DNA from 2 places in the Streptomyces sp. NPDC050504 genome. Region 1 is predicted to be linked to the other one. Evidence: riboswitches for the same ligand, from Rfam matches in the RefSeq annotation. Region 1 holds a riboswitch; the other holds the start of a gene.
The links. A riboswitch is a leader RNA that binds a small molecule or an ion and turns the genes downstream of it on or off. The one in region 1 is predicted to bind glycine.
Positions count from the first base shown of each region.

Region 2: linked by a shared signal. The riboswitch ahead of gcvP (aminomethyl-transferring glycine dehydrogenase) and the one ahead of gcvT (glycine cleavage system aminomethyltransferase GcvT) in region 1 are both predicted to bind glycine.

Region 1 is NZ_JBITHO010000004.1:176,302-192,183, forward strand. Features, by position in the region: gene ACIBNE_RS16105 (ABC transporter permease) at 1-611, opposite strand, end outside; gene ACIBNE_RS16110 (ABC transporter substrate-binding protein) at 688-2,361, opposite strand; gene ACIBNE_RS16115 (enhanced serine sensitivity protein SseB C-terminal domain-containing protein) at 2,516-3,298, opposite strand; gene ACIBNE_RS16120 (enhanced serine sensitivity protein SseB) at 3,499-4,290, opposite strand; gene ACIBNE_RS16125 (AAA family ATPase) at 4,391-5,098, opposite strand; glycine riboswitch at 5,226-5,326, shown strand; gene gcvT (glycine cleavage system aminomethyltransferase GcvT) at 5,471-6,595, shown strand; gene gcvH (glycine cleavage system protein GcvH) at 6,674-7,051, shown strand; gene glyA (serine hydroxymethyltransferase) at 7,073-8,335, shown strand; gene ACIBNE_RS16145 (L-serine ammonia-lyase) at 8,484-9,854, shown strand; gene ACIBNE_RS16150 (class I SAM-dependent methyltransferase) at 9,919-10,512, shown strand; gene ACIBNE_RS16155 (CopD family protein) at 10,527-11,537, opposite strand; gene ACIBNE_RS16160 (STAS domain-containing protein) at 11,744-12,190, shown strand; gene ACIBNE_RS16165 (ANTAR domain-containing protein) at 12,200-12,916, opposite strand; gene ACIBNE_RS16170 (EF-hand domain-containing protein) at 12,988-13,227, opposite strand; gene ACIBNE_RS16175 (YncE family protein) at 13,369-14,553, opposite strand; gene ACIBNE_RS16180 (polysaccharide deacetylase family protein) at 14,553-15,368, opposite strand; gene ACIBNE_RS16185 (ATP-binding protein) at 15,780-15,882, opposite strand, start outside.
Region 2 is NZ_JBITHO010000009.1:354,942-370,823, reverse strand. Features, by position in the region: gene ACIBNE_RS31940 (DNA polymerase IV) at 4-1,440, shown strand; gene ACIBNE_RS31935 (PRC-barrel domain-containing protein) at 1,473-1,850, opposite strand; glycine riboswitch at 1,975-2,071, shown strand; gene gcvP (aminomethyl-transferring glycine dehydrogenase) at 2,252-5,137, shown strand; gene ACIBNE_RS31925 (DUF5999 family protein) at 5,261-5,467, opposite strand; gene ACIBNE_RS31920 (hypothetical protein) at 5,809-6,396, opposite strand; gene ACIBNE_RS31915 (glutamate--cysteine ligase) at 6,906-8,414, shown strand; gene ACIBNE_RS31910 (substrate-binding domain-containing protein) at 8,465-10,252, opposite strand; gene ACIBNE_RS31905 (CPBP family intramembrane glutamic endopeptidase) at 10,439-11,218, shown strand; gene ACIBNE_RS31900 (PhzF family phenazine biosynthesis protein) at 11,372-12,211, opposite strand; gene ACIBNE_RS31895 (PadR family transcriptional regulator) at 12,384-12,998, shown strand; gene ACIBNE_RS31890 (SRPBCC family protein) at 13,074-13,502, opposite strand; gene ACIBNE_RS31885 (hypothetical protein) at 13,589-13,783, opposite strand; gene ACIBNE_RS31880 (Clp protease N-terminal domain-containing protein) at 13,981-14,529, shown strand; gene ACIBNE_RS31875 (EamA family transporter) at 14,651-15,637, shown strand; gene ACIBNE_RS31870 (DMT family transporter) at 15,798-15,882, shown strand, end outside.

The DNA.
Region 1 (15,882 bases):
GGCAGCACCAGGTGGGTCAGCGCGTCCCAGGAGGCGTCGAACTCGCCGGTGAGGACGCCGTCGAGGACGGCGAAGCCGGTGACCTCGGTGGCGTCCAGGCCCGTCGACAGGCGCCCGTAGCTCGGGAAGATCCCCAGCTCGACGGCGAAGATCCCCTTGAGGATCAGGGCGAGGAAGAAGACCGGGACGCAGATCCCGATCAGCGAGGCGGAGACGGACGAGACGTCCAGCCAGCCGCCGCGCCTGCGGGCCGCGAAGTAGCCGAGCGGCACGCCGACGACGACGGCGATCAGCATCGCGGCGATGGAGAGTTCGGCGGTGGCCGGGAAGCGCAGCGCGAACTCGTCCCAGACGGGCTGGCCGGTCTGGGTGGAGGTGCCGAGGTCGAGCCGGACGATGCGCTTGAGGAAGCGGCCGTACTGCACGTACAGGGGCTCGTCCAGCCCCAACAGGCGGTTGATTCGCCGGACTTCGGCCTCGGTGGCGCGCTCGCCGAGGATCGCGGACGCGGGTCCGCCCGGCAGTTTGTTCAGCCACAGGAACAGCAGCAGGGACAGGCCGAACAGGGTCGGTACGAGCTGGAGGAGTCGTCGCAACGTGAGCCGCAGCACCCCGCGTGCCCCTTTCATGGGTACGAGTCCCGGCGGGCCCGCCCGTGGTGGGGCGGGCCCGCCGGCGGGCGCATGGCTACTTGAAGCTGGTCTCGGAGAAGTTCTCCTGCGTCAGCGGGGAGACCTTCGGCGGGTTGACGTTCTTGCCGAAGGCGATGGCGGGCGGCGACGAGGTGAGCGGCACGCCCGGCAGGTACTCCATGATCTTCTCGTTGGCCTTCCGGTACGCGGCGGTGCGCCCGGCCGGGTCGGCGACCTTGGAGCCCGCGGTCACCGCGTCGAAGACGGCCCGGTCCTTGAAGCCCCACTGGGTGTCGAACTGGGCGAACCAGGTGCCGATGAAGTTGTAGCCGTCGTTGAAGTCACCGGTCCAGCCGAGCATGTAGAGCGAGCAGGAGCCCGCCTCGGTGGCGTCGGTGTAGTCCGGGTTCCACTTCATGGGCTTCGGCGTGACCTTGATGCCCGCCTTCTCCAGGTCGGCCTTGAGCGACTCGAAGATGTCCTGCGGGGCGGGCATGTAGGGCCGGGTGACCTCGGTCGGGTAGCAGAAGTCGACCTTCAGGCCGCTCTCCCCCGCGCTCGCCAGCAGCGTCTTGGCCTTCGCCGTGTCGTGCGCGTACTTCTTCACGTTCGGGGAGTGTCCGGCGACGGTGTCCGGCATGAACTGCGTGGCGACCTTGCCGCCGTCGGGCAGCTGGGTCCTGACGATGTTCTCGCGGTCGACGGCGTGCGCGATGGCCTGCCGCACGGCGGGCTTGGCCAGCGCCTTGTTCTTCGACTGGGTCATGCCGAGGTAGAGCAGGTTGAAGACGTCCCGGGTCGGGACCTGGAAACCCGCGCCCTCCAGGGTCTTCACGTCGGCGGGCGCGACCAGGTCGTAGCCGTTGATGTCGCCCGCCTGGAGGGCCTGGCGGCGGCCGTCCTCGGTGTCGATGGTCCGGAAGACCAGCTTCTTGATCTTGGCCTTCTCGCCCCAGTAGCCGTCGAAGCGCTCCAGGGAGACTTCCTTGTTGCCCTTGTTCCACTTGGTGATCTTGTACGGTCCGGTCCCCGCGACGGTCCCGGCCTTCTGGCTGTACTCGGGGTACGTGATCGCGTCGCCCTTGGCGGTCGCCTCCTGCTTCTCGTACTCCTTGATCGCCTTCGGCGAGTGGATCGCGAGGGCCTGGAGGGAGAAGCCGCCGGGGAGGTTCGCGGAGGTCTCGCCGACCGTGATGACGGCGGTGTTCTCGTCCTTGGCCACGCAGGACTTGTAGTTGGGCTTCGGCGCTTCCTCGTCCTCGTTCTTCGCGAAGCCGCCGAGGACCGTCTGCCAGTAGTACGAGACCGCGCTGGACTGGTACGTGCCCTTCCAGTTGAACCAGTGGTCGTAATTGGCGCACACGGCGGCGGCGTTGAACGCCTCGCCGTCGTGGAACTTCACGCCCTTGCGGAGGTTGAACGTCCAGACCTTGCCCGTCTTGTCGCCGCTCCACGTCTCCGCGAGCGCGCCGGTCAGCTCGGAGCCGCCCGACTCGTGCTTCAGCAGCGCCTCGAAGGACTGCCGGGTGACGCGGAAGGTCTCGCCGTCGCTGGCGAGCGCGGGATCGAGGGAGGCCGGGTCGCCGGGCGAGGCGAAGACGAACGTGTCCCCGCCCTTGCCCTCCTCGCCGTCGGCCTTGTCCCTGTCGCTGGAGCAGCCGACCGCGACCACGGCGATCGCCACGGCAGCGGTGAGGCCCCGTAAGGAACGGGAGTTCGGTATGCGCATGGTCCACCCCAGAGTTCGGCTGTGCGTCCGAGTACTGCGTACGGTGGTGCGAGATGCGAGATCGGGAACTGGTGCCGAACCTTATGGTTCACCGCTGACCTTCGTGAACGGTCCGGATGGCGGCGATACCCAAATGAGACGTGGCCGCGCCCCGTCACCCCACCGGCGGGTAGCCGTACCCCATGCCGCCGCCACCGCCGCCGACGGGCGCGTGCGCCTCGCGCGAGTAGAACGCCCGCGCGTTCGCCCTCAGCCACATCGCCACCGGGTCGTACTCGTCCGACATGGCCACCGTCGACACCGGCAGCCCCTCGGGCACCGCCCCGATCGACTGCTGCATCATCGCCCGCACGGAGTCGACCGACGCCTGCCCCGTGTCGTACAGGTCCAGCCCGATCGCCAGGTACGGCGCGCCCAGCGCCGGCTGCACCCACGCGCGCCGCAGCGACCGCACCGCGGGCGTCCGGTGCGCGTTCTGCGCGAGCTGTGCGTAGAACTGCGGGATGTCGATCGAGGGCTCCCCGAGCCGCAGCGGCCCCGCGGGCATCCGGTCGAGCCCGAGCGCGATGCGCCGCAGGTCCAGCCAGGGAATCCCGACGCCGCCGCCCGGCGCGTGCGGATTGAGCCAGATCCCCCACCGATCGGGGAAGAGCGCACGGGCCACGTCACGCCCCGAGACCACCTCGTGCGCGCGGTTCCAGCCGGAGACCGAGAGCTCCTGGGCCGAGGTCACGCAGGGGGCGTAGCCGAGGCCCGCCACTTCCATGTTCCCGTACTGGGCCTCGGGCGACCCGGCCGTGCCGTGCCAGAGCAGCATCCAGATCTGGCCGTCCGCCAGGGCACCGAGCAGCGCCTCGTACGCGTCGTAGCGTCCGGGCGTCACCTGGCGCAGCATGTGCTCGACCTGCCCGGCCGCCGCGGTGCCTGACGCACTCACCCTGGGTCCCGCCCCTCTTCGATCCGCTTCGATCCGCTCGATCCGCCCGGCGGCTCGCTCGATCCGCCCTCGTGCACCGCCCGCCGGCCGGCCGCCCCCGGCGCGGCAGCGCTGCACACGCGTGCGGCCCGGTCATGAAACCAGCTTAAGCGGCGCCCCTGACACCGACTTGACGCGCCGGGCCGTACGTGGTGCCGGGATCAGGGGTGTCCGCGCTGCTCGCGGCTGTAGAAGGGCCGCACCCTCTCCCGCATCCAGTCGCTCACGGGGTCCTGCGCCACGTCCAGCAGGACGAGGTTGACCGGCCATTTCACGGAGACCCGCCCGAGCGCCCTGCCGAGCGCTTCCATCGGGGCGCCCCGGCCCGCGCCGTCCCAGGTGGAGAACTCGACGCCGACGAAGAGCACCGGGTCGCCGCCCTCGATCGAGGCGAGCGCGCGGCGGGCGGAGAGCACCACTTCGGTGGCGCCGAACTCCTCGCCCGCGACGGTCAGGAAGTCGACGGGGTCCTCCTGCCAGTCGGGCTCGAAGAGCCGGACCCGGCCGCCGGACGCGGGCCCGTCCAGCGCGGTGCGCCCGGCCCTGCACAGCTCGGCGACGGCGGGCGGCGGCAGCGGCATGCCGACCGCGCCGCCCGGGTTCACGGCGATGCCCAGCTGCGGCGGCAGCCCGCGGGCGAACTCCCTGGCGGGCGCGACCGTGAACGACATGTGGGCGCCCACGGCGGCCAGGAACTGCTGCTCGGAGCTGAAGACGGGGACGTACGGCAGGCCGTCCAGCTCCAGCGTGGGCAGGTCGAGGTCGCGGCTCTCGGTGCTGCCGCCCTTGGGCAGCGGCACCCACACCTGGCTGCGGCCGAGCACCTCGACGAGCCTGCTGCCCGCGCCGGGGACGCCGACGGAGGCGGCGAGCACCTCTTCCAGCTCGTTGACCGGCCAGGCCGGACTGCCGCTGTCGCCGTCGCTGCGGCTGTGGTCGAGTGGCTGGTCCACTTGCTCCCCTTCACGCCCCGTGTCCTGCGGCAGCACCCTAACGCCGCACGGGCCCCGGCCGCGCCCGGGACGGACCGGACCGCACCGCGCGGCACGGCCCTCACGCCTCCCGGAAGCCGACCCGCTTCAGCGCCCCCGCCGCGTCCCTGTCCAGCAGGACGGCCGAGGCGCAGCCCGCCGGGAGGACGCCGCGCTCGGCGTCCCGCACCAGGCGGCCCACCGCCCTGCGGTGCCGCGCGAAGGCGTACCCCGACACCCCGCGCCCGCGCTCGCGCTGGCCCGCGCGCGCGACGTCCGGCTCCACGTCGAGCAGCAGCAGGTGCAGCGCGCGGCCCCGGCGCGCGGCCGCGCGCGCCAGCCAGCGGCGCACCCACGCCTGCGTGCCGCAGTCGTGGACGACGACGCTCTCCCCCGAGCGCAGCGCCCGCCGCAGCCCCAGGTAGTGCGCGGCGCGCACCAGCGGGCGGTAGAGGGCGTACGGGAGCGGGCCGGGCAGCAGGGCGGCCCAGCGGTCCCTGGCGTCCTGGGAGTCGATCGCCCGCGCCGTCACGGTCCGCTTCATGAGGGTCGTCTTGCCGCTGCCGGGCAGTCCCGAGACGACCAGCACGTCCCCCGGGGCGAAGTCCAGCGCGCGCGGGCCGCGCCCCGCGCGGTCCCGCAGGTCCCGCACGACGGGCACGGGCACCGGCCCGCTCCCGGCCCGCGCCGCGCCCACGGGGACGCCTGCCGGGGCGCCGGGCTGCGCCGGTACGCCGCCGACCGGGACACCGCTCGTGGCGGCCCGAGCACGGGACTCTCGCAAGCTCATCGTCCTTCCCCCTGTCGGACAAGACACCCTTGCCCATGAAGTGTAAAGAACGGGTAATGCGTCACAACAGATTTGCCGCCCGGGACGGGCGTGCAATGATGTGCGCGCCAACTGCATACCGGCCGTTTGAACCCGCGCGGGAGAGTCCCGGCCAGCCACAGTGCGGCCGGGCGCCGAAGGAGCAAGTTCCTCCCTTGAATCTCTCAGGCCCCGTACCGCGCGGGTGAGGCAGATCTGAAAAGCGGGCCGCCGTTCCCACCGAACCGTGCGGTCCCACCCAAGGTGCAAGCCGGGACTCCCGGTGAACCTCTCAGGTTCCGATGACAGATGGGGAGGATCGTCCTCGCCAGTCATGCCCTGGGAGTCCCACACATGAGCAACGTCCCCCGTCTCACCGCCCTCGACGCGCTGCACCGCTCGCTGGGTGCGACCATGACCGACTTCGCGGGCTGGGACATGCCGCTGCGGTACGGCTCCGAGCGCGACGAGCACAACGCCGTACGGACCAGGGCCGGCCTCTTCGACCTCTCCCACATGGGTGAGATCGCGGTGATCGGCGCGCAGGCCGTCGACCTGCTGAACCACGCCCTCGTGGGCAACATCGGCTCCGTCGGCGTCGGCCGGGCGCGCTACACCATGATCTGTCGCGAGGACGGCGGCATCCTGGACGACCTGATCGTGTACCGGCTCGGCGAGCAGGAGTACATGGTCGTCGCCAACGCGGGCAACGCCCAGGTCGTGCTGGACGCGCTGACCGAGCGCGCCGCCGGGTTCGACGCCGAGGTGCGCGACGACCGCGACGCGTACGCGCTGATCGCCGTGCAGGGCCCCGAGTCCCCCGGCATCCTCAAGAAGGTCACGGACGCCGACCTGGACGGCCTGAAGTACTACGCGGGCCTGCCGGGCACCGTCGCCGGCGTCCAGGCCCTGATCGCGCGCACCGGCTACACCGGCGAGGACGGCTTCGAGCTGTTCGTCGCCCCGGCCGACGCCGAGAAGCTGTGGCAGGCGCTGACCGAGGCGGGCGCCGCCGAGGGCCTGGTCCCCTGCGGCCTCTCCTGCCGCGACACGCTGCGCCTGGAGGCGGGCATGCCGCTGTACGGGCACGAGCTGACCACCGCGCTCACCCCCTTCGACGCCGGTCTCGGCCGCGTCGTGAAGTTCGAGAAGACCTCCCACGGGGACGACTTCGTGGGCCACGACGCGCTGGTCGCGGCCGCCGAGCGCGCCGAGACCGCTCCCCCGCGCAAGCTGGTCGGCCTGATCGCCGAGGGCCGCCGGGTGCCCCGCGCGGGCTTCCAGGTCGTCGCCGACGGCAAGGTGATCGGCGAGGTCACCTCCGGCGCCCCGTCCCCGACGCTGGGCAAGCCGATCGCCATCGCGTACGTGGACGCCGAGCACGCCGCGCCGGGCACGGCGGGCGTGGGCATCGACATCAGGGGCACCCACGAGCCGTACGAGGTCGTGGCGCTGCCCTTCTACAAGCGGCAGAAGTGACGCGCAAGCGTCAGAAGTGACCCGCACCGCACTCTTCCCGTTCCCCAGCACAACCCCGCGTACAGGAGAATTCACCCCATGAGCAACCCCCAGCAGCTGCGTTACAGCAAGGAGCACGAGTGGCTGTCGGCCACCGAGGACGGTGTCGCGACGGTCGGCATCACGGAGTTCGCGGCCAACGCGCTCGGTGACGTCGTCTACGCCCAGCTCCCCGAGGTCGGCGACACGGTCACCGCGGGCGAGACCTGTGGCGAGCTGGAGTCGACGAAGTCGGTCAGCGACCTGTACTCCCCGGTCTCCGGCGAGGTCGTCGAGTCCAACCAGGACGTCGTGGACGACCCGTCCCTGGTGAACTCGGCCCCCTTCGAGGGCGGCTGGCTGTTCAAGGTCCGCGTCTCCGACGAGCCGGGCGACCTGCTCTCCGCGGACGAGTACACCGAGTTCTCCGGCAACTAAAGACCCTTAGGGACCTGACTGATGTCGCTTCTCAACTCCTCTCTCCACGAGCTGGACCCGGACGTCGCCGCCGCCGTCGACGCCGAGCTCCACCGCCAGCAGTCCACCCTGGAAATGATCGCCTCGGAGAACTTCGCTCCGGTCGCGGTCATGGAGGCCCAGGGCACCGTCCTCACCAACAAGTACGCCGAGGGCTACCCCGGCCGCCGGTACTACGGCGGCTGCGAGCACGTCGACGTGACCGAGCAGATCGCGATCGACCGGGTCAAGGACCTGTTCGGCGCGGAGTACGCGAACGTCCAGCCGCACTCCGGCGCGTCCGCCAACCAGGCCGCGCTGTTCGCGATCGCCCAGCCCGGCGACACGATCCTGGGCCTGGACCTGGCGCACGGCGGCCACCTCACCCACGGCATGCGGCTGAACTTCTCCGGCAAGCAGTTCAACGTGGTCGCGTACCACGTGGACGAGGCCGGTCTGGTCGACATGGCCGAGGTCGAGCGCCTGGCCAAGGAGAACAGCCCGAAGGTGATCATCGCGGGCTGGTCCGCCTACCCGCGCCAGCTGGACTTCGCCGAGTTCCGCCGGATCGCGGACGAGGTCGGCGCTTACCTGTGGGTCGACATGGCGCACTTCGCCGGTCTGGTCGCGGCGGGCCTGCACCCCAACCCGGTGCCGTACGCCGACGTGGTCACCTCCACGACGCACAAGACGCTGGGCGGCCCGCGCGGCGGCATCATCCTGTCCCGCGACACCGCCTTCGCGAAGAAGCTGAACTCCGCGGTCTTCCCCGGCTTCCAGGGCGGCCCGCTGGAGCACGTGATCGCGGCCAAGGCGGTCTCCTTCAAGGTCGCGGCGACCGAGGAGTTCAAGGACCGCCAGCAGCGCACCCTGGACGGCGCCCGCATCCTGGCCGAGCGCCTGGTGCGGGACGACGCCAAGGCCGTGGGCGTGGACGTGCTGTCCGGCGGCACGGACGTGCACCTGGTCCTGGTGGACCTGCGCAACAGCGAGCTGGACGGCCAGCAGGCCGAGGACCGCCTCCACGAGGTCGGCATCACGGTCAACCGCAACGCGGTCCCGAACGACCCGCGCCCCCCGATGGTCACCTCGGGCCTGCGCATCGGCACCCCGGCCCTGGCCACCCGCGGCTTCCGGGCCGAGGACTTCGCCGAGGTCGCGGACGTCATCGCCGAGACGCTGAAGCCGTCGTACGACGCGGAGTCCCTGAAGGCGCGGGTCACCGCGCTGGCCGAGAAGCACCCGCTTTACCCTGGACTGAAGTAGTTACGTACGCTTCACCCGGAATACAGGGGCACCGCGCACACTGGAAGGTGAGAGCGGTGCCCCGCCCTTTGCCCCCGACTGCCCCGCACCGCCCTCTGCACCACCCCGGCAGACAACGGCGTCTACCCACCACCTAGGAGTCACCACCGTGGCCATCTCGGTCTTCGACCTGTTCTCGATCGGCATCGGCCCGTCCAGCTCCCACACGGTGGGACCGATGCGCGCCGCCCGCATGTTCGCCCGACGCCTGAAGAACGAGGGACTGCTGGTCCACACGGCGTCGATACGGTCCGAGCTGTACGGCTCGCTGGGCGCGACGGGCCACGGCCACGGCACGCCCAAGGCCGTCCTGCTGGGCCTGGAGGGCGAGTCGCCCCGTACCGTCGACGTCGAGGGCGCCGACGAGCGCGTCGAGCGGATCAAGGCCGACGGCCGGATCAACCTGCTCGGCACCCACGAGGTCCCGTTCTCCTTCGACGACGACCTGGTCCTGCACCGCCGCAAGGCCCTGCCGTACCACGCGAACGGCATGACCCTGTGGGCGTACGACGCCGAGGGCGCCGAGCTGCTCGCCAAGACGTACTACTCGGTCGGCGGCGGCTTCGTGGTCGACGAGGACGCGGTGGAGGGCCAGAGCCCGATCGTCCCGGACGACACGGCCCTGAAGTACCCCTTCCGCACCGGTGACGAGCTGCTGCGCCTGACCCAGGAGACCGGCCTCTCCATCTCCGCGCTGATGCTGGAGAACGAGAAGGCCTGGCGCACCGAGGAGGAGATCCGCTCCGGGCTGCTCGACATCTGGGGCGTCATGCAGGCCTGCGTCTCGCGCGGCATGTCCCGCGAGGGCATCCTCCCCGGCGGTCTGAAGGTCCGCCGCCGCGCCGCGAACTCCGCGCGCCAGCTGCGCGCCGAGGGCGACCCGCTGGCCCGCGCGATGGAGTGGATCACCCTCTACGCGATGGCGGTCAACGAGGAGAACGCGGCGGGCGGCCGGGTCGTGACGGCCCCGACGAACGGCGCGGCCGGCATCATCCCGGCGGTCCTGCACTACTACATGAACTTCGTGCCCGGCGCCGACGAGGAGGGCGTGGTCCGCTTCATGCTCGCCGCCGGCGCGATCGGCATGCTGTTCAAGGAGAACGCCTCGATCTCCGGCGCCGAGGTCGGCTGCCAGGGCGAGGTCGGCTCGGCCTGCTCGATGGCGGCGGGCGCGCTCGCCGAGGTGCTGGGCGGCACCCCCGAGCAGGTGGAGAACGCGGCCGAGATCGGCATGGAGCACAACCTGGGCCTGACCTGCGACCCGGTCGGCGGCCTCGTGCAGATCCCGTGCATCGAGCGCAACGGCATGGCGGCGGTCAAGGCGGTCACGGCCGCGAAGATGGCGATGCGCGGCGACGGCAGCCACAAGGTGTCCCTGGACAAGGTCATCAAGACCATGAAGGACACCGGCGCCGACATGTCGGTCAAGTACAAGGAGACCGCGCGCGGCGGGCTCGCGGTGAACATCATCGAGTGCTGATCCGGTAGGCCGGGGGCCGGAGGGGCCGGGTGCGTTGTCGGCCGCACGCCGTACGGTGTGCGGCATGAACGGTGTGCAGCAGTACTACGCGCAGGAAGCGCAGACCCTCGCGGTGCGGTACGAGAGCGTGGACTTCGAGTTCGTGCACGGCTACGCCCTGCCCTTCCTCCCCCGGCCGCCGGGCCGCGCCCTCGACGTCGGGTCGGGCACGGGCCGGGACGCCACGGCGCTCGCCGCGCTCGGCTTCGACGTCACGGCGGTGGAGCCGGTGCCCCAGATGCGCGCGGAGGCCCGGCGGCTGCACCCCGAGGCGCCGGTGCGGTGGACCGAGGGTTCGCTGCCCGAACTGGCCGCCGTCACCGGCCCGTTCGACCTGGTGCTGCTGTCCGCCGTGTGGATGCACCTCGCCCCGCGGGAGCGGCCCGTCGCCATGCGCCGCATCGCCGGGCTGACCGCCCCCGGCGGCCGGGTGGTGCTGAGCCTGCGCCACGGCCCGGTGCCGGAGGGCCGCCGCATGTACGACGTCCCCGCGGCCGAGACCACGGCCCTCGCCGCGGAGCACGGCCTGACCGTCCTGCACACCAGGACCGGGGCCGACCACCTGGGCCGCGGCGAGGTCCACTGGAGCGAACTGGTCCTGGAGCGGAAGCACCCGTGACCGGCTCCACCCGGTCAGCGGGTGCTGATCCAGTGGGGGTCGGGGACCACGGTGAGCAGGGCCGAGAGGACCACGACCAGCGCGAGCGCCAGTAGTTCCGTACGGACCGCCCGCGCCGTGTCGGCGCGGGACGCGCGCAGCCGGCGGCGGGCCCGCAGGGCGAGCAGGGCCGCCACCGCGACCAGGAGCAGTTTGACGAGCAGGGTGCGGCCGTACGCGGAGCTGAGGACCACGTCCGGGGGGAGTCTGCGGAGGGTGGAGAACGTGCCGGTCACGATCAGCGCGGCGAGCAGCCAGCCCGCGGCGCGGGCGTAGCGGGCGAGCAGCGCCAGGCCCGCGCCCGGGGTGCCGCGCCAGTGCCACATGGCCCGCAGCGCGTACAGCAGGCCGCCGGTCCACAGGGAGGCCGCGGTCAGGTGGACGACCGTGAGCGCCGACCCGGTGAGCGGGCCGTAGGGCTCCGGGTGTGCCCGCAGCGCCTCGGCGACGGTCACCACGGCGAGCGCGAGGGCCGCCGGGAGGGGTTTGCGCAGCCCGGCGCAGAGGGCGGCGGCCGCGAAGGCGTTGGCGGTCAACAGCAGGAGCCCGCCTTCGCGGGTGCCGTAGGTGGCGGTCAGGTCGAGGTCGCTGATGTGCGCGAGGACCGCGATCTGTCCCGCCGTGGCCGCGGTGCCCGCGAGCGCGGCGGGCAGCGCCCAGGGGCGGGGAAGGTCCGCGGGAGCACCGGGCAGCGTGCGGGCGGGGCGGGAGAGCAGCAGTTCGCCCGCCTGGACCGCGAGGGCCGCGAAGAAGACCGTGCGCAGGAGGGTGGTGGCCTCGGCCGCGGGTATCGCCAGCTCTCCGGTGCCGTCCGAGACCGCGTCGAAGCCCAGCAGCGCGACGAGCAGCAGGCCGACGCCTGCCACCGCCGCGGCCAGCGGTGTGACCGGGCGCCTGGCGGCCCTGCGGCGCGCGGCACGGCCCTGGGCGGCGGCGCCGGCGGTGGTGGAGGTGGGGGTGCCGTCGTCGGGCGGGCCGGAGTACATCACTCCACGATCTTCCCCGGCCGGAAAATGCACAGCAACCCACACCCTGTCCATGAGAACGTGCGAACTTCACCCTGACGGATGCATTGGGTGAGCGGAGAACGTTTCTTCTCCCCCGCGTTCCGCCACCGGCTCGTAATGTCGCAAACTGCCACCCCAGACCCCGGTGCGCTCCATGCAGACCTGGTCAGGAGAGGCAGCAGCACATGACCGAACGACTCGCTCCGGCGTCCCCGTCGTCCCCCGTCCTCCCCTCGTCGGGCACCCTGCCTGCGGCGCCGTTCCCCGAGGCGTACGGACAGGTGTACGTCCAGGAGGGCCGTACCGTGTTCGAGGTCCGGGGAGAGATCGACCTGTTGGCCGCCACCCGGATAGGCCCCACCTTCGACTCGGCGACGGGCCGCGCGTCACCGGCCGTCGTCGTCGACCTCAACCGGGTCGACTTCATGGACTGCTCGGGGCTCACCCTGCTGGTGCGCGCGCGGCGCAGGGTCGTGGAGCGGGACGGCACCCTGAACCTGGTCTGCGCCCGCCCGCCCCTGCTGCGGACGATCCGGGCGGCGCGGCTCACGGAGCTGCTGCGGCCCGTGCCGGACATGGCGGAAGCCTTCGCGGCGCCGACCGGACACGATGTGCTGGACGAGCGGTCCTAGGGCCTCTCGTCAGCGCGGGCGCTCGGGGTCCAGTTCGTTCTCCACGACGTCCCTCGCCACCTCGTTGAGTCTGCGCCGCTCCGCGCGCGCGTGGCCGCGCAGGGCGCCGAACGCCTCGTCGGGGTGGATGTCCCAGCGCTCCGCGAGTATCCCCTTGGCCTGCTCGATGACGATCCTGCTGTCGAGCGCCAGGCCCAGCTGTTCGGAGGTCCTGCGGCTCTGGTCGAGCGCGCGGACGTGGCTCAGGAGCTGGGCGCACAGGTCGCCCAGTTCCTGGGCCAGTTCGCGGTCGGCCTTGGGCAGGCCGTCGCCGCGGGAGAGGAGCTGGAGCACCCCGACGGACGGTTCGTCGCCCCTGCGCAGGGGCAGCACGGTGGTGCGGTCGACCCCGGCCGAGAGGGCGCGCTCGGCGAACACCGGCCAGCGGTCCGCGTCCCGTCTGAGGTCGCAGTCGACCAGTTCGCTGCCGGTGCGGAGGCAGAAGTGCGCCGGGCCCTCCTCGTCGGTCTCCGCGACGAGCCGTAAGAGCCCGTCGGTGCCCTCCCAGACGGAGGCCCCGCGCACCCCGTCGGAGGTGGCGCCGAGGAGGACTCCCACGGCCGGAAGGCGCATCAGGTCCACGCAGTAGCCGCACAGTCTGCGCACGATCTCCTGAGCCGGGGCGTCGTCCCCCGCCAGTGCCGCGAGGCCGACAGCGCTGCGCATCCACTGACTCGCCCGTTCCACGTGCGCACCCCCCTGGGATAGGTGTTGCGTGCCGGCAGCCCCCGGCCGCGGCCGGGGGAGCTGCCGACGGGTCAGCCCTGTGCCGAGGGCTGGTCCTGGGACTTGTTCTGGGAGGCCCAGAACTCGTCGAAGGTGAGAAGGCCGTCGCCGTTGGCGTCGTGGGAGTTGATGACGGCCTGGGCCACGGGCTCCGTGACGTACGGGTCCCCGAGCTGAGCCATCACGCTCTTGTACTCAGCGGCCGAGATGAGCCCGTCGCCGTTCAGGTCGAACCGCTCGAAGGCCTTGCGCGCCGACTCGATGTCCGCCACTGCTGTCCACCCCTAACTTGGTGCATTACTGACGGGGGTCAGGTTAACGGCACGGGGGGCGGCGCCGGGGCGAGGGTTCGCCCGGGGAGGCCGGGAGGCCCCCGGGGGCGCGGAGAACCGCGCCCCCGGGGGGGGCGGCGCTCAGCGGAAGATGCCCGTGTGGCCCAGGGAGTAGCGGCCGGGCTGGGGGTAGACCGCCAGGCCGTGGGGGCCGCCGCCCACCGGGATCCGGGCGAGCTGCTTGCCGGTCACGGTGTCGATCGCGTACACCTCGGAGTCGTACCGCCCCGAGAGCCACAGCACCTTGCCGTCCGCGGAGACGCCGCCCATGTCGGGCGACCCGCCGTCCGGCAGGTGCCACTTCTTCGTCAGCCTGTTCCGCGTGAAGTCGAAGATCGAGACCGAGCCCTCGCCCCGGTTGGAGACGTACATCTCCCTGGAGTCGCGGCTGACGTAGAGGCCGTGGCAGCCCTTGCCCGTCGGCAGCAGCTTCGGGGTGGTGAACTTCTCGCCGTCGAGCACCCACATGCCGTGCGCCATCATGTCCGCGATGTAGAACGTCTTCCCGTCGGGCGAGATCTTCACGTCCTGCGGCATGGCCCCGTTGAACGGCAGCTTCTGCTGTCCGACGACCCGCATCTTCTCCGTGTCGACCTTCAGCAGCTCGCCGGAGAACTCGCAGGAGACCACGAAGTAGCGGCCGTCGGCCGAGAAGTCGGCGTGGTTGACCCCGGCGCAGCTGACCGGCACGGTCTTGACCCGGTTCATGGTCCTGGGGTCGCGGAAGACCAGCTCCCGGTCCATGGAGGCCATGACGACCGCGTACTTGCCGTTCGGCGTGAAGTACAGGTTGTACGGGTCGTGCACCTCGACCGGCTTGCCCGCGACGCCCGTGGCGGGGTCGATGGGCGTGAGGGTGTGGCCCCGGTTGTTGTTGACCCAGAGGGTCTTCATGTCCCAGGACGGGACGACGTGCTGCGGCTGGACGCCGACCGGGATCGTCTCGACGACCTTGTAGGTCTTGGGGTCGATGACCGAGACGGTGTTGTCGTTGGTGTTGGGGACGTAGACCCGGGAGGGGAAGTTCCGGACCTCGGGGGCGAGCGCGTTCGGGCGGTCGGCCGCGTAGATGTCCTTGGGGTCGGTCACGGGCGGCATGCCGGGCAGTCCGGCGGGTGCGGCCTTCTTGGGCACGGCGGGCGGCGCGGCCGCCTTCTTGCCCAGGGCCTCGGTCCCGCCGGACTGCGCGCCGCACCCGGCGAGCAGGGCGGCGAGCGCGGCGGCGATCAGGGCGGGGGCGGTGCGCCGGGTGAGGGAGGACGTCATCAGGTCAGCAGCTCCGTGGTGGTCACCGCGCGCAGGCCGCGGCGGTCGAGTTCGGCGAGTACGGCGGGCAGCGCGGCGACGGTGTCCCGGTAGCCGAAGTGCAGGCTGACCACGGAACCGCCCTGGACCCGGTCGGTGACGGAGCGGGTGAGCGCCGCGACGCCGGGCGAGGTGAAGTCGAGCGGGTCGACGTCGTACGAGAGGCAGTGCGGGTAGCCCGCGCGGCGGGCGAGGCGCTGGACGAGCGGGGTGGCGTGCGGGGTGCGGGACGGACGGAACCAGGTGCCGATCGAGCCGGTGAGGCGGCGCAGCCGCAGCGCGCACTGCTCGATCTCGGCGGACGCGTCGCGCTCGGACATCGAGGAGATGTCGAGGTGGCGCTGGGTGTGGTTGCCCAGTTCGTGGCCGCCGTCGAGGATCCGGCGGGCGATCCCCGGGTTCTCGTCGAGCCAGCCGCCCACGGCGAGCACGGTGACGCGCGCCCCGGCCCGTTCGGCCTCGGCGAGCAGGGCGCGGGCGGTGGCGGGGTCGCCCTGGCCGTGGAAGGTCAGCGCCACCCTGGGGCGGTCGCGGGGGCCGTGCCCGATCTCCGGGGGCTGCCCGGGGAACCTGCGGGGCGCGGGGGCGTCCCTGGCCCTGCCGGAGGATCCGGGGGCGTCGGGGGCCCCTGGGCCGTCGGGAGGGTCGGGTTCGCCGGGGGCCGCGGGCGGGACGGGGGCCGGGGCGGTGGCGGGGCCACCGTCCGTACAGCCGGTGGCGAGCGCCCCCGTGAGGACCGCGCCCGCTCCGGCGCGCAGGGCGTCGCGGCGGTGCATCCATGTCACGCGACCATTTAAGGGGCCAAGAGGACAGAAGGTAATGATTGACCCAATTCGGAACCTTCACGGGTCGTGTCGTTCACCCTGCCGCCGACCCTTATGAATCAAGGTTTCACGCGTAAGTACCCATACTTATTCATCGTTTACGAGGTTCGTGGCCCATCTCACCTACGATTCACCTCTAAAGTGTTATGCAATGTCGGGGTTTGTCCCGGTTGGGACCTTTGGCGCTTAGGTCCCCTGTCTGCCATAGTCGGAGACACGACCCCCATTGACCCGGGCCAGGTCGTCAACCTCCGCCGTGGATCCACACCCCACCTCGATGCACGGCGCCCCGCGAAGCCCCCGCAAGGGGGCTTCCGTGTTTTCCGGCCCGCGAGGCTCCGCGCCCGCCCCGGACGCGGGCCCTCAGCGGTCCGCCACCCGCATCTCGAACCAGGTCGTCTTGCCGCGCGGCAGCAGGTCCACTCCCCAGCGGTCGGAGAGCTTGTCGACCAGGAACAGGCCGCGC
Region 2 (15,882 bases), on a different contig from region 1:
GATGTGAGGACCGCGCCGACGATTCTGCATCTGGACATGGATGCCTTCTTCGCTGCCGCAGAGCAGGCGGCGAAGCCCAGCCTGCGCGGAAAGGCCGTGGTGGTCGGCGGCCTGGGGCCGCGCGGGGTGGTGTCCACGGCGTCGTACGAGGCGCGGCGGTTCGGGGTGCACTCGGCGATGCCGATGTCCCAGGCGCGGCGGCTCGTGCCGAACGCCGCGTACCTGGTGCCGCGCTTCGCGCTCTACCGGGCGGTGAGCGATCAGGTCATGGAGCTGCTGGGGCGGCTGTCGCCGCTGGTGGAGCCGTTGAGCCTGGACGAGGCGTTCGTCGACCTGGAGGCCGGTGGCGCGGCCGACGGGGAGGCTTCGGCCCGTGCGGTCGGCAAGCGGTTGCGCGAGGACATCCGGGCGGTGACGGGGCTGACCGGATCCGTGGGGCTCGCCGGGTCGAAGATGCTCGCCAAGATCGCGTCCGAGCAGGCCAAGCCGGACGGTCTGGTGCTGATAGTGCCGGGGACGGAGCGGGAGCTGCTGGCGCCCCAGCCGGTGCGGATCCTGCCGGGGGTCGGTCCGGCGACGGGGGAGCACTTGAGGCGGGCGGGGATCGCGACGGTCGCGGAGCTGGCGGAGGCGGGCGAGGACGAGCTCGTACGGCTGCTGGGGAAGGCGCACGGGGCCGCGCTGTACCGGATGGCGCTGGGGTACGACGACCGGCCGGTGAACGCGGAGCGGGAGTCGAAGTCCGTCTCCGTCGAGGACACCTTCGACGTCGACCTGCACGACCGGGTGCGCGTGCGGATCGAGGTGGAGCGGCTGGCCGAGCGGTGCGTGGAGCGGCTGCGGGCAGCGGGGCGCTCGGGGCGGACGGTGGTGCTGAAGGTGCGGAGGTACGACTTCTCGACGCTGACGCGTTCGGAGACGCTGCGGGGGCCGACGGACGATCCCGCGGTGGTGCGGGAGGCCGCGGGGCGGCTCCTGGAGGCCGTGGACACCACGGGAGGGGTGCGCCTGCTCGGGGTGGGCGTGAGCGGGCTGGCCGACTTCACGCAGGAGGACCTGTTCGCCCAGGCGGCGACGGCCGCCGCGGCCGCGGCTGGTGAGGGGGCCGGTGAGGGGGCGGCGTCGGGCGGTGGAGGCGGCGGGGGCGGCCCTGCGGCGGACGGCGGGGAGAGCGCGGCGGAGCCGGAGGCGGTGGCCGGGGAGACCGCGGCGCCGGTCGAGCGGCGCTGGCTCGCGGGGCACGACGTGCGGCACGCGGAATTCGGGCCGGGGTGGGTGCAGGGCAGCGGTGTGGGCCGGGTGACCGTCCGCTTCGAGGAGCCGGGGTCGGCGCCCGGCCGGGTGCGTACGTTCAGGGTGGACGACCCCGCCCTGGAGCCGAGCGAGCCGCTGCCGCTGGTGCCCGGGGCTCTGATACCGGGGGCGGCGGGCAGCGGCTGACCGGCGGACGGCGGCGGCCGACCAGAGGGGATTCAGCCGTCCTGGCCCGCGATCCTGCCGAAATCCCGGTCCTCCCCGGTGGCCGACCGGGGCGGGGCGGGCAGGTCGAGCCCGTAGTGGTGGTAGAGCTGGATCTCCTGCTCGGGAGAGAGGTGGCGGCCGACGCCGAAGTCGGGTGCTTCCCTGATCAGGGAGCGGTCGAAGGGGATGCGGAGTACGTCGTCGACCAGCTCGCTCGGTTCCAGCGGTACGAAGGCGTCGCGGCCGAAGATCCCGGTGCGTACCGCGGCCCACTCCGGCACGCCCGTGGCGTCGTCGAGGTAGACCTCGTCCACCGTCCCGATCTTGGTGCCATTGCGGTCGAACGCCTTGCGGCCGATCAGGCTGCGCGGATCAACGTCGGTCTGCACGGTCCCTCCAACAGGTCGCCAGCAGGTCGCAACAGGTCTGGAAATACTACAAAAGTGCAGATCCTGGGCAACGGCCACTCGAAACTGCCTCGAAAACTGCGCTGGTAGGCTGACGAGTGGCTGCTGACCCCGTGCGGGAGAGTCCTCCAAGGCTTCATCGGAGGCGCCGAAGGAGCAAATCCTCCCCGGAATCTCTCAGGCACCCGTACCGCATGGACGAGGTCACTCTGGAAAGCAGGACGAGTGTCGGTCGGCATGCGTCCTCACCGACGGTGAAAGTCGGAGCGCGCGTTTCGGCGGTCCGGTGAAGCTCTCAGGTTGAGATGACAGAGGGGGAGGCCGTACGGGTACCCGCGCCGTGGTGCCCCTCGCAGGTCGTGTCTGACCAGGAGGCCTCCTTAATGACCGCCAACCGCATTCCGCTCGCCCAGCTGGAGCGAGGCATCCCCTTCGAGCAGCGCCACATCGGCCCTGACGCCGGGGCGCAGGCGAAGATGCTCGCCCAGGTCGGCTACGGCTCGCTGGACGAGCTGACCGCCGCCGCGGTGCCGGATGTGATCAAGAGCGCCGAGGCCCTCGGGCTGCCGGACGCCCGCACGGAGGCCGAGGTCCTGGCCGAGCTGCGGACGCTCGCCGACCGCAACCAGGTCCTCGCCCCGATGATCGGCCTCGGCTACTACGGCACGTTCACCCCGCCGGTGATCCTCCGCAACGTGATGGAGAACCCGGCCTGGTACACCGCCTACACGCCGTACCAGCCGGAGATCTCCCAGGGCCGCCTCGAAGCCCTGCTGAACTTCCAGACCGTGGTCGCCGAGCTGGCCGGCCTGCCCACCTCCGGCGCCTCGCTCCTCGACGAGGGCACCGCCGCCGCCGAGGCGATGTCCCTCGCCCGCCGCGTCGGCAAGGTCAAGGGCGGCGTCTTCCTGATCGACGCCGACACCCTGCCGCAGACGGTCGCCGTGATCGAGACCCGCGCCGAGCCGACCGGCGTCGAGGTCGTCGTCGCCGACCTGCGCGACGGCATCCCGGCCGAGATCGCCGAGCGCGGCGTCTTCGGCGTGCTCCTCCAGTACCCGGGCGCCTCCGGCGAGGTCCGCGACCTCAAGCCGGTCATCGACGCGGCCCACGAGCTCGGTGCGATCGTCACGGTCGCCGCCGACCTGCTCGCGCTGACCCTGCTCACCCCGCCCGGCGAGCTCGGCGCCGACATCGCCGTCGGCACCACCCAGCGCTTCGGCGTCCCGATGGGCTTCGGCGGCCCGCACGCCGGTTACATGGCGGTGCGCGAGAAGTTCGCGCGCAGCCTCCCCGGCCGCCTGGTCGGCGTCTCCGTGGACGCCGACGGCAACAAGGCGTACCGCCTGGCCCTGCAGACCCGCGAGCAGCACATCCGCCGCGAGAAGGCCACCAGCAACATCTGTACGGCGCAGGTGCTGCTCGCCGTCATGGCCGGGATGTACGCGGTCTACCACGGCCCCGAGGGGCTCAAGGACATCGCCCGCCGCACCCACCGCTACGCCGCGATCCTCGCCCAGGGGCTGCGCGACGGCGGCGTCGAGGTGCTGCACGGCTCGCACTTCGACACGCTGACCGTCCGCGTCCCGGGCAAGGCCGCCGACGTCCTGGCCGCCGCCCGCGAGGGCGGGGTCAACCTCCGCCTCGTCGACGCCGACACCGTGTCGATCGCCTGTGACGAGACCACCACCCGCAGCCAGCTCGCGGCGGTCTGGAGCGCCTTCGGGGTCACCGGCGACATCGAGGCGCTGGACGCCACGGCCGCCGACGCGCTGCCCGCCGGGCTGCTGCGCGACGACGAGTTCCTGGCCCACCCGGTCTTCCACCAGCACCGCTCCGAGACGGCCATGCTGCGCTACCTGCGCAAGCTCGCCGACCGCGACTACGCGCTGGACCGCGGCATGATCCCGCTCGGCTCGTGCACGATGAAGCTGAACGCGACCACCGAGATGGAGCCGGTGACCTGGCCCGAGTTCGGTCAGATCCACCCGTTCGCCCCGGTCGAGCAGGCCGCCGGCTACCTCACGCTCATCCGCGAGCTGGAGGAGCGTCTCGCCGAGGTCACCGGATACGACAAGGTCTCCATCCAGCCGAACGCCGGTTCGCAGGGCGAACTGGCCGGCCTCCTCGCCGTACGGGCGTACCACCGGGCCAACGGCGACGAGCAGCGCACCGTCTGCCTCATCCCGTCCTCCGCGCACGGCACCAACGCCGCGAGCGCGGTCATGGCGGGCATGAAGGTCGTCGTGGTGAAGACCGCGGACGACGGCGAGGTGGACGTCGAGGACCTGCGTGCCAAGATCGAGCAGCACCGCGACGAGCTGGCCGTCCTGATGATCACGTACCCCTCGACGCACGGCGTCTTCGAGGAGCACGTGGCCGACATCTGCGCCACGGTCCACGAGGCGGGCGGCCAGGTCTACGTGGACGGCGCCAACCTCAACGCGCTCGTGGGCCTCGCCAAGCCGGGCAAGTTCGGCGGCGACGTCTCGCACCTGAACCTGCACAAGACCTTCTGCATCCCGCACGGCGGCGGCGGCCCCGGCGTCGGCCCGGTCGGCGTGCGCGAGCACCTCGCGCCGTACCTGCCCAACCACCCCCTCCAGCCCACCGCGGGCCCCGAGACGGGCGTCGGGCCCATCTCGGCCGCCCCGTGGGGCTCGGCGGGCATCCTGCCGATCTCATGGGCGTACGTACGCCTGATGGGCGGCGAGGGCCTGAAGCGCGCGACGCAGGTCGCCGTACTCGCCGCCAACTACATCGCCAAGCGGCTCGAACCGCACTACCCGGTCCTGTACACCGGTCCGGCCGGTCTCGTGGCGCACGAGTGCATCGTCGACCTGCGGCCGCTGTCCAAGGCGACCGGCGTCAGCGTCGACGACATCGCCAAGCGCCTCATCGACTACGGCTTCCACGCGCCGACGATGTCCTTCCCGGTGGCCGGCACGCTGATGATCGAGCCGACCGAGAGCGAGAACCTCACCGAGCTGGACCGTTTCTGCGACACCATGATCGCGATCCGGGGCGAGATCGAGAAGGTCGCTTCGGGCGAGTGGGACGCGGACGACAACCCGCTGCGCAACGCCCCGCACACGGCCGCCGCGCTGGGCGGGGAGTGGAACCACGCCTACACCCGTGAGGAGGCGGTCTTCCCCGCAGGTGTGTCGGCGACGGAGAAGTACTGGCCGCCGGTGCGCCGGATCGACGGTGCCTTCGGTGACCGGAACCTCGTCTGCTCCTGCCCGCCGCTGGACGAGTACGACAACTGAGGCTGACGCGCGGCGGGCGCGGGGCGCTCGCCGCGCGGGGCGTCGGGGCCGGTTCGGAGTTCGCTCCGGGCCGGCCCCTTGTCGTGGTCCTGCGTCGCGCTCCTGCTGAGGTGCGGCCGCGTGTCAGGCGGCCTTCATCACCTGTCCGGCGCCGAGCGGCCGGTGCGGGGCGATGATCTGTCCGTCCGGCAGCAGCTCACCGGTGTCCTCGAACAGGAGGACGCCGTTGCACAGCAGGCTCCAGCCCTGCTCCGGGTGGTGAGCCAAGAGGCGGGCTGCTTCCCGGTCGGCTGAGTCGGCTGTCGGGCACGGTGGCTGGTGCTGGCACATGGTGGATGGATTCTTTCGCTGCGTGGAATTGACTGTCCTGCGGCTCGATGCGGTGTTCATGGCCGCCCCCCGTATCAATCGGTCGGTACCAGTGTTGCCCTACGGGCGTCAATCCGCAGGGATTTCGCAGCAGCTCTGCCTTCTCCTCTCATGACGCGTCACCCGCCCGGACGGTTCAGTTCAACTGCACTGTCCCTTCGGGTGGTTCGGGGTGGTCGGACTGGGCTAGTCCGGATGGGGTCCAAGGGTCAGGAGAGCGCTGTGCCCCGCCGCTGTCGGCTGCGGCGGGGCACAGGAGGGGCGCAAGAAGGGGCGGACGCGCGGGCGTTGCGCCCGGACGGTCAGGCCGGAGTGCCGAGCAGCGACGCGGGGGTGAGGCGCAGCGTCAGCACGGGCAGCAGGTCGGCCGCCCGGTGCGGGCGGTGCGCGGTGATGCCGGGAGGGGCGGGCGCGAGGGGCACCAGGAGGTCGGTGGGCCCGAGGGTGCCGCCGGTGACGTCGGCGTCGGTGTCGCCGTGCAGCCAGAGGGTGAGCATGTAGAGCTCGGGTACGGAGAGCAGCCGCGGCTGGTAGGAGGTGCGCATCGTTTCCGCGTGCCGGAGCGCCCGTTCGGTCGACGGGACGTACGGGCCTTCGAAGAAGTGCGAGAACGCCCATCCGTCGGGGGTGAGCACGGTCTCGGCGGCGGCCACGGCGCGTTCGCCGGTGCGGATCAGGAAGCGCCAGCCGGTGAGCCGGGTGCACGGGGCCGGGTCGTCGGGAGAGATGTGGTCCAGCACGTGTACGGGCAGCGGGAGTTCGGGGCTGAGTGGTCCCTGGGCGGACTGGAGCGCGGGCGTGCGCGCCTCGCGGACTGCGGTGGGGGAACCGAGTGCCGTGAGGACGCTGCGGTGGGCGGGCGCGGGGGCCGGGGGGACATGCAGCGGCATGATGGGTCGCCTCTCACTTCGAGACAGGGGGGTGCCTGGGGCGGAGCGCGGGCAGGTGTGGGTGGAACTTGGGTGGCGTATTCGGGGCCGGGGGACGTGGCCGGTTCGCCAACTCTCTGCCTCGTTCGCGGAGTTTATACGACACGTGTTCACGTGGTGTTTCAGCTAGTCGTCCCGCGTATTGCGGGCAAGGCGGTATCAGGTCTTTCTTTTGCGGAGATTCTGTTGATTTCCTGTGGGGATCTCTCCGCTGCCTGCGGTTTTCCGAGGATTGCGGTAGGCCGGATCCAGTCGGCGTTTTTCACCACATGCAGGTCACTCGGAACCGCACCCCGAGCCGCCTGACACCGCACTCTGTGCCGTATGGGGGGAGACCGTCCTGCCGATCGGCCCAAGACTACCGGCCACACGCTGTCCGCGGGGCGTTATCGATCACTTCGCCTGGGCATTATCGACCATGACACGAGCGGCCGGTGCTGCGGGCTGCCCACTCGGGGAAGGAAGCTTCGATGGGGGAGAAGATCGTGGCAGCCGGGTTCGACCTGGCCGATCGGCAGAGGTACCGAAGGAAGTCGCACGAGTGTCTTGAGGCACTTGAGCGGCTTTTGTCGGAGAAGAGGTTCGATCGTCCCAGGAATCTCATGGGGCTGGAGATAGAATTGAATCTTGCCGGTGCGGACGGCATGCCGAGGATGATTAATGCCGAGGTTCTCCAGCGCATCGCGAGCAAGGATTTCCAGACCGAGCTCGCCATGTTCAACCTTGAAGTGAACATAGCCCCGCACCGGTTGAGCGGCCGGGTTTTCGATCAGCTCGCCGAGGAGCTCCGTACGGGCCTGGGCTACGCCCATCGAAAAGCGCACGAGGTCGACGCCGGGATCGTGATGATCGGAATTCTTCCGACGATCACCAAGGAGGAGCTGGTCTCCGCGAACCTCTCCGACGTCGACCGCTACATGCTGCTGAACGACCAGATGGTGGCGGCCAGGGGCGAGGACTTCGTACTGGACATCGAGGGGGTGGAGCGGCTGAGCTGCACCTCGGCCTCGATAGCTCCCGAAGCGGCCTGCACCTCCGTGCAGCTGCACCTCCAGGTCACGCCCGCCCGGTTCGCGGACGTGTGGAACGCGGCGCAGGCCGTCGCGGCGGTGCAGGTCGCGATAGGCGCCAACGCGCCCTTCGTGTTCGGCCGGGAGCTGTGGCGCGAATCGCGGCCCCCGCTGTTCCAGCAGGCCACCGACGTACGGCCGCCGGAGCTCCAGGCACAGGGGGTGCGGCCGCGCACCTGGTTCGGGGAGCGGTGGGTCGACTCCGCGTACGAACTCTTCGAGGAGAACCTGCGGTTCTTCCCGCCGCTGCTGCCGGTCTGCGACGACGAGGAGCCGCTGCGCGTGCTCGACGACGGGGGCGTTCCCCGGCTCGCGGAGCTCACCCTGCACAACGGCACGGTCTACCGCTGGAACCGCCCGGTGTACGGGCTGGCCGACGGCGTACCCCATCTGCGCGTGGAGAACCGCGTACTGCCCGCGGGGCCCACGGTGACCGACGTCATCGCCAACAGCGCGTTCTACTACGGCCTCGTGCGCGCGCTCGCCGAGGACGCCAGGCCGGTCTGGCGGCGCCTGCCCTTCGCCGCGGCGGCCGAGAACTTCGACACGGCCTGCCGCCACGGCATCGACGCGGAGCTGCACTGGCCCCGCCCGGTGCGCGGCGGCGGCATCACGCGGGTGCCGGTCGTCAAGCTCGTACGGGACGAACTGCTGCCGCTCGCCGCGGCCGGGCTCGACGCGTGGAACGTCGAGCCCGCGGACCGCGACCACTACCTGGGGATCATCGAGGAGCGCTGCCGGCGCCGGGTCAACGGGGCGTCCTGGCAGGTCGACACGTACCACCGCGCACTCGAAGCGGGGCTGGGGCGGGAGGCCGCGCTGGCCGCGATGACCCGCCGCTACAGCGAGTTGATGCACCAGGGCGAGCCGGTGCACCTGTGGCCCGCCGGGTTCCCGGCCCGGCACTGAGGCACGGCCGCCGGGGCCGGGGCGCGCCGGTCAGGGCTGGTCAGGGCCGGTCAGGGCTGGTCGGCGCGGCCCGCGGCGATGATCGCCTTGAGGATCACCGGCTGGATCTCGGTGGGGTCGTCCACCTGGTGTCCCGAGCCGCCCGCGGCCTCGGCGATCTGCTCGATCTCCGCCTGGTCGGTGTTCGGGCCGATGGCGATGACGATCAGCGGCACCGGGCGCTTCAGGTCCCTGATCGCCCGCAGCCGGGAGACGAGCGAGGAGCGGGAGATGCTGTACTGGTCCTGGTTCGCGCCGTCGGTGAGGACCACCAGGGCGTTGAACTTGCCGCGCACGTAACTCGCCTGGGCCTCCTGGTACGCGGCGAGCGTCGTGTCGTACAGCCCCGTCGCCCCCTCCGGCACGGGGGCCAGCTCGGAGAACGCCTTGGTGAGCCGGGAGCGGTGGGTGCCGCCGCCCTCGACCGGTTCGCCGAGCCGCCGGGTCGGCACCAACCTGCGGTAGTCGCGGACGCCGTCCAGCGCGGTGGCGAACTCCCAGAGCCCGATCTCGTCCTCCGGCGTGAACTCGTCGATGGCCTGGATCAGCGCGCCCTTGGTGACTTCCATCCGGGACTGACCGCGGCCCGGCACGGGCTCGGCCATCGAGCCCGACGTGTCGACGACGGTCGTCAGCCGGGCGCTCTGGACGGTGATCGTCCACATGCCGAGGGTCTGCTGGACCGCCTCGGGCGCGGGCGGCTCGGTGGGGGCCGCCCCGTACGGCTGGGGAGCCGCGCCGCCGGCTGCCCGCACCAGCGCCCGCGCCACCGGCCGGTCCGGGACGCGGAACCCCGCCCTGGTCAGGACGGCCCGGGACGGGCCCTCTTCGAGCAGCGCCAGGAAGCGCTGGGCCGCGCGGCCCTGGTCGACGGAGAGTTCGGCCTCGTTGACGAAGGCGTACGGGTAGTCGAGCAGCGCCGCTCCGTCCTTGGGGTAGAAGAGGTCGATCCGGTGGTCGCGGTCTGCGGTCGCGTTGTGTCGGAAAGCGGCCTGTTCGGAGAGGAAAACGGTCTGGTTGCGCCGGGGATTGCTCTTGTCCGCGCCAGAGTCGCCGCTCGTCAGGGTCTCCAGCACCTCGGCGTCGCCGCCCGACATCCGCTGCGACAGGAGCTTGGCGGTGGCGGCGGCCGTGGTGTCGCCGTCGGCGCCCTGCTCGCGGGAGGACGCGGCGATGCCGTCGAGCGCGAGGAGCCCGGTGGCGCTGCGCGTCGGGTCCGCGGTGCCCAGGCGTAATTGTTCGGTACGGGTGACCGCTTTGGTCAGCCCGTTCCAGGTGTACGTCTTCGAGGGCCAGCCGAGGTCGGTCGCGGCCGGGCGGAGGGCGGCGAGCGTGACGGGCGAGGTGGCTATGGAGTCGCCCGTGGCGACGGGGACGCCGTCGCCGACGCCCTTGGCGCGCTCGACCCAAGCCCGGGAGTCGGGGACCCAGACCTGGAAGTCCGGGGCGTCCGACGGGCTTTCCGGTTCGTCGGCGAGGGCGTCGGCGACCTCGTACGACTCGCGGGCGGAGACCTTCACTTCGAGGCAGCGCCCGTCGGTGGTGACGCGGTCGTCGCGGGCGCGGTCGGCGATGGCCGTGAGCGCGGGGGCGACGTCCGGCGAGGCCACGACGGAGAGGCGGACGGATTCGTCGCAGGAACCGCCGAAGAAGAACAGGCCGTTGTGGGCGGCGTAGGCCGTGCCCGCCGCCACACTCAGTACGAGCGCGGTGGAGATGGCCAGGGTGCGGCGGCCGGCCTTAGGGCGGGCCCGGTGATCGTCCTGTGCGTGCGCGTCGGGCAAGCTGTGACGTCCCATGGCGGTGGGGCCCCCTGAGAGTGATCGATGAACACGGAAAGGGGGACCGCGCCATCGGAATGGCGTTCGTCCCCCGGCCTGTCGCGCGCGATCTTCGTACCTGCATTCGAGACCCTAGCGGTGCTGCGAGAGGCTTGGGACGGGATTACTCAACTGGAGGCAGGTGTGCAGTCGGAGTCGGGTCGGGTGGCCGATTCTTTTCCTCGTGAGGGAGTCTCACGAAGGATTTTCCGGTCCGAGGTGCTCCTCGTGCTGGCGCTCTCGCTGGGGGCCAGCGGGGTGTCGTCGCTGATCAGTTTTATCGGGTCGCTGACGAAGCCCGGCGGACTGAAGGACCAGGCGGCCACGCTCAACAGCTCGGCGGCGCCCGGACGGCCGTGGCTCGATCTTGCCTGGCAGCTCTTCGGGATCTCCACGGCCCTGGTGCCCGTGGCGCTGGTCGCGCATCTGCTGCTGCGGGAGGGCGCGGGGCTGCGGAGCATCGGGTTCGACCGGTCGAGACCGGGCTTCGACCTGGCGCGCGGCACGCTGCTCGCGGCGGGCATCGGCAGCGCGGGGCTGGCGTTCTACCTGGCGGCACGGACGAGCGGGTTCAACCTGACGGTGGTGCCCGAGTCGCTGCCTGACGTGTGGTGGAAGTACCCGGTGCTGATCCTGTCGGCGATCCAGAATTCCGTACTGGAGGAGGTGATCGTCGTCGGGTACCTGCTGCGCAGGCTGGGGCAGTTGGGCTGGACCCCGTTGGCGGCGCTCGTGGCGAGCTCGGTGCTGCGCGGTTCGTACCACCTCTACCAGGGCATCGGCGGGTTCGTCGGGAACATGGTGATGGGTGTGGTCTTCGGCCTCGCGTACCAGCGGTGGGGGCGGGTGGGGCCGCTGGTGGTGGCGCACGCGCTGCTCGACATCGTGGCGTTCGTGGGGTACGGGCTGCTCGCGGGGAAGGTGGGGTGGCTGCCCACCGCGTGAGGCGGGGGCCGGTCGGGCCGAAGGGGCGTACGGGATTTCCGTACGCCCCTTCGGCGTTCTGCCGCGTCCTTCGGCGCTCCGCGTGCTTCGGTGCTCCGTGCCCTTCGGTGCTCCTGTGCGTGTCTGTGCGTGCCTGTTCGTTCTTCCGTACGGTCAGGCGCGCAGGTCGCCCTCGATGACCGTCACCGCGTGGCCGTTCAGCAGGGTGCGGTCACCGCGCAGGGACGTGCGGACGATTCCGGTGCGGGCGCCGCCCTGGAGGCCGGTCAGCTCGGTGCGGCCGGTGCGGGCCGACCAGAAGGGCGCGAGCGCGGTGTGGGCGCTGCCCGTCACGGGGTCCTCGTCGATGCCCACGTTGGGGAAGAAGCCGCGCGAGACGAAGTCGTAGCCCCGGGAGGGGTCTTCGGCGGCGGCCGTGACGATGATGCCGCGCTTGCTGCGGTGCTTCAGCGCCGCCAGGTCGGGGGCGAGGCCGCGCACGGTCCGCTCGTCGGCCAGCTCGACGAGGAGGTCGCCGATGTGGTCGGCGGTGTCGTGCACGGAGACCGGGGTCGCGCCGAGGGCGTCGGCGACGCCGTCGGGGACCTCGATCGGGGTGAGCGGGGACGTCGGGAAGTCGAGGGTGACCGTGCCGTCCTGCCGGGCGGTCGCGGTGAGGACGCCGCAGCGCGCGTGGAAGCGGACGGTGCCGGTGGCGCGCCCCGTGGTGTGCAGGACGTGGGCGGTGGCGAGCGTGGCGTGCCCGCACATGTCGACCTCGGTGGTCGGGGTGAACCAGCGCAGGGCCCAGTCCTCGCCGCCGTCGGGGACGCCGTCGCCGCCGGGCGCCGCGCCCGGCGGCAGTGGGTGGGCGAAGGCGGTCTCGGAGAGGTTGACCTCGGCGGCGACCTTCTGGAGCCAGTGGTCGGCCGGGAAGGCGTCGAGGAGCAGGACCCCTGCCGGATTGCCGGAGAAGGGGCGGTCGGTGAAGGCGTCGACGATTCGGATCCGCATACGGGCGACGGTACGAGCCGGGAGAAGGCACAGGCCAAGGCCAATCAGAGGTCACTGGACCGGAAGAGGGCGGGCCGATTTCACCGCCGAGTACGGGAGAGGGTTGTCGAGCGACGTATTCCGATATATCGTTGACGCATCGCGACAGATCAACGATGGAAGGAGCGTAGCGATGCGTTCACATGGATTCGGTGCAAAACACGAGCACGAGCATGGACACGGGCACTACGGGCCCGGTCATCGCGGTCGGGGCGACTTCGAGGGGCGGCGCGCGGCTTTCGGGCCGTTCGGGCCGGGCTTCGGCGGGGGTCCCTTCGGCGGGCGCGGCCGCGGAGGCGGTCGGGGCAGGGCGCGGCGCGGTGACGTGCGCGCGTCGATCCTGGCGCTGCTGAAGGACAGGCCCATGCACGGGTACGAGATGATCCAGGAGATCGGCGAGCGCAGCGGCGGGGCCTGGCGCCCCAGCCCCGGCTCGGTGTACCCGACGCTCCAGATGATGGAGGACGAAGGGCTCATCGCCAGTGAGAGCGAGGGCGGCAAGAAGCTGTTCACGCTCACCGATGCCGGGACCGCGGCCGCGGAAGAGGGGCCCGACGCCCCTTGGGACGAGGCGGGTCGCGGGGTCGACTGGGAGAGCATGAACGAGATCCGGCAGGCCGGCTTCGGTCTGATGGAAGCCTTCGGCCAGGTCTGGAAGACGGGCACCGCCGAACAGCGCCAGAAGGCGCTGGAAGTCGTCAACGATTCGCGCAAGAAGCTCTACCTGATCCTCGCCGACGAGGGCTGAGCGCCGACGGATCGGTGTACGGGTAAGCCCCGCGACCCATGGGTCGCGGGGCTTACCCGTGTCGTGGGAGAGGTGTCAGACGGTCAGCGCCGCCAGTTTCCGCAGCGACTCGTTGAGCGCGGCCGTCGCCGAGTCCTTGAGCTTGCCCGCCATCAGGGAGACCGCCGCGCCGGTGAACTCCCCTTCGATGCGGACCGTGGTGGCGTCCCCGTCGGGCGTCAGCGAGTAGCGCATGCCGAGCACGACGCCCATGGGCCCTGTGCCCTTGGTGGCCAGCAGCCGGGCGCTCTCCAGCTCCTCCACCGTCCAGGCCACCTCGGCGGGGAAGCCCATGAGCTTCATGTTCTCGTCGTAGGTGGCGCCGACCTCCAGGCGCGCGGGGCCGCCGCGGGGAAAGCCGGTGTGGGTCGCGTTCCACTCGCCGTACGAGCCGAAGTCCGTCAACTGCCGCCACACCTTCTCGGCCGGTGCATCGATGCGTGCCTCCGCGCTGACCTCGGCCATGCGATCGCCCCTTCTCGTCGGCACAACGGGATGTGGTGTCGCGGAACGTAGCCGTAGCGATCGGAACATTCAATACTGATGAACCGTCAGATCTCTTGGGTCTGCTGCACGCGCCAGATCTGCGCGGAGTCGAACAGGTCCGACGCCCTCGGGTGCGGCCCCTCGTCGTGGCAGTGGAAGGCGGCCCAGAAGAGGTCCGCGAGCAACGCGTCGGGCGGTGCGTAGACCCGGTACACATACTGCCGCCCGTCCAGTGCGAGCAGGGCGACCATCCAGAGCATGCCTGAAGGGACGTGAGGGAGATGTGATGTGGTTGCCATTGGGGCGTGAATCAAATCGACGCGCGCCCCTCAGGGGTGACTTCATCGATCTCATCCGTAAGGAGGAGAACCTGCTCCCGTATGCCCAACTTCGGTGGGATGCGTAAATAGGTCGCCGCGCGGATGACCGCTGGTCGGGGGACTGATGGGGTAAGAGGGTGCAAAGCCGTACGCCGCGGATACCCCACCAGCCCGCACCCACCCGTCCCGAGACCGACGCCAGACTCACCGTCGAACTGGCCCCGGTCGTGACGGGCGCGCGACGCCGGGCCCTGCGCGACGGCGACCGGCAGATCGACACGGCGCACCTGCTGCACTCCCTGCTTGAGGCCGACAGCGCCGTGCGGGAGGCGTTCGACGGCGGACCGCAGCTCGCCAGGGTGCTCGGCTACCTCGTGCAGCGCAGCATCGGCTACGGGCTGCGCTGGCAGGGCGCGGTGGAGGACTCCGGCGCCGTACCCGTCGTGACCGACGTGGCCGCGCCCGGCTGGTCGCCGCAGGCCGCACTGGCGATGGACGCGGCGCTGGAGCGCGCCGCCGCGCGCGGCGAGGCACGCGCGAGCGGGCTCGACCTGCTCGCCGCGCTCGCGGCCGACCGGGAGTGCCGGGCCGTCGAGGTGCTGGTGCGGGCAGGGGTGAGCCCGGACGAACTGGCGCGACGGATCGGCCGACCGGACGCGGAGACGGCCGGGGGCGCTGCCCGGTAGCGCCCGGGACACCGCCCGGCCGGGGCGGCGCACCACCCCGGAGGACCGCGCCTGATCACCGGTCCGTCTCGACAGGTGTCACAGGGATGACGGTGCTGACCTCAGCTGTCATGATGTGCCGATGCACGCGTCTCAGGGGAGGAGCGTCGGCCTGGGACTAGCCCTGGCCTCGGCGTTCGCATTCGGTGGATCAGGTGTCGCGGCCAAGCCGCTGATCGAGGCGGGGCTCGACCCGCTCCACGTGGTGTGGCTACGGGTGACCGGCGCCGCCCTCGTCATGCTGCCCGTGGCCTGGCGCCACCGCGACCTCCTGTTCCGCAAACCCGCGCTGCTCGCGGGGTTCGGACTGCTCGCCGTCGCGGGCGTCCAGGCCTGCTACTTCGCCGCCATCTCCCGCATTCCCGTGGGCGTCGCCCTGCTCGTCGAGTACCTCGCCCCGGCGCTGGTGCTGGGCTGGGTGCGGTTCGTGCAGCGGCGGCCCGTCACGCGCGCTGCCGCGATCGGCGTGGTGCTCGCCGTCGGCGGACTGGCCTGTGTCGTCGAGATCTGGGCGGGCCTCGGCTTCGACGCCGTGGGACTGCTGCTCGCGCTCGCCGCGGCCTGCTGCCAGGTCGGCTACTTCGTCCTGTCCGACCAGGGCAGCGACCAGGAGGACGCGGCGGACCCGCTGGGCGTCATCGCCTACGGGCTGCTCATCGGCTCGGTCCTGCTGACCGTCGTCGCCCGCCCCTGGGGGATGGACTGGTCGATCCTGGCGGGCAGCGCGGACATGAACGGCGCACAGGTGCCCGCCGCGGTGCTGCTCGGCTGGATCGTGCTGATCGCCACGGTCCTCGCGTACGCCACCGGAGTCGTCTCGGTCCGCAGGCTCTCCCCGCAGGTCGCCGGTGTGGTCGCCTGTCTGGAGGCGGTCATCGCGACGGTGCTCGCCTGGGTGCTGCTCGGCGAACACCTCTCGGCGCCCCAGCTGCTCGGCGGGGCCGTGGTGCTCGTCGGCGCCTTCATCGCGCAGTCCTCGGCGCCCAAGGAACCGCCGTCGGTCCCCGTGGCCACCGGGATGCCGACCGCCGTCGACGAGCAGTTGTCGGCGGGGAAAGTCCCGTCATAGGGTGCGGATCATGCATTCGACCGTACTTCCGCCTCCCGCCGCCTAGCGCGGGCGGCCATCCGCTGACGAAGACCGGGCTCGGGGTGTCCCCGAGCGGTTCGTCGCTGCCCGCGTGCGGAGCCGAGCGACCCACCGTCCCGTCTTCACACGGAGAAGCCACGTGTCGAAATCCGCTGTATCCCCCGTACCCGCTGTCCCTTCCGCCGTCTCTTCCGCCGTCGCGGGCCTGTCCGTAGGGCGTGGTC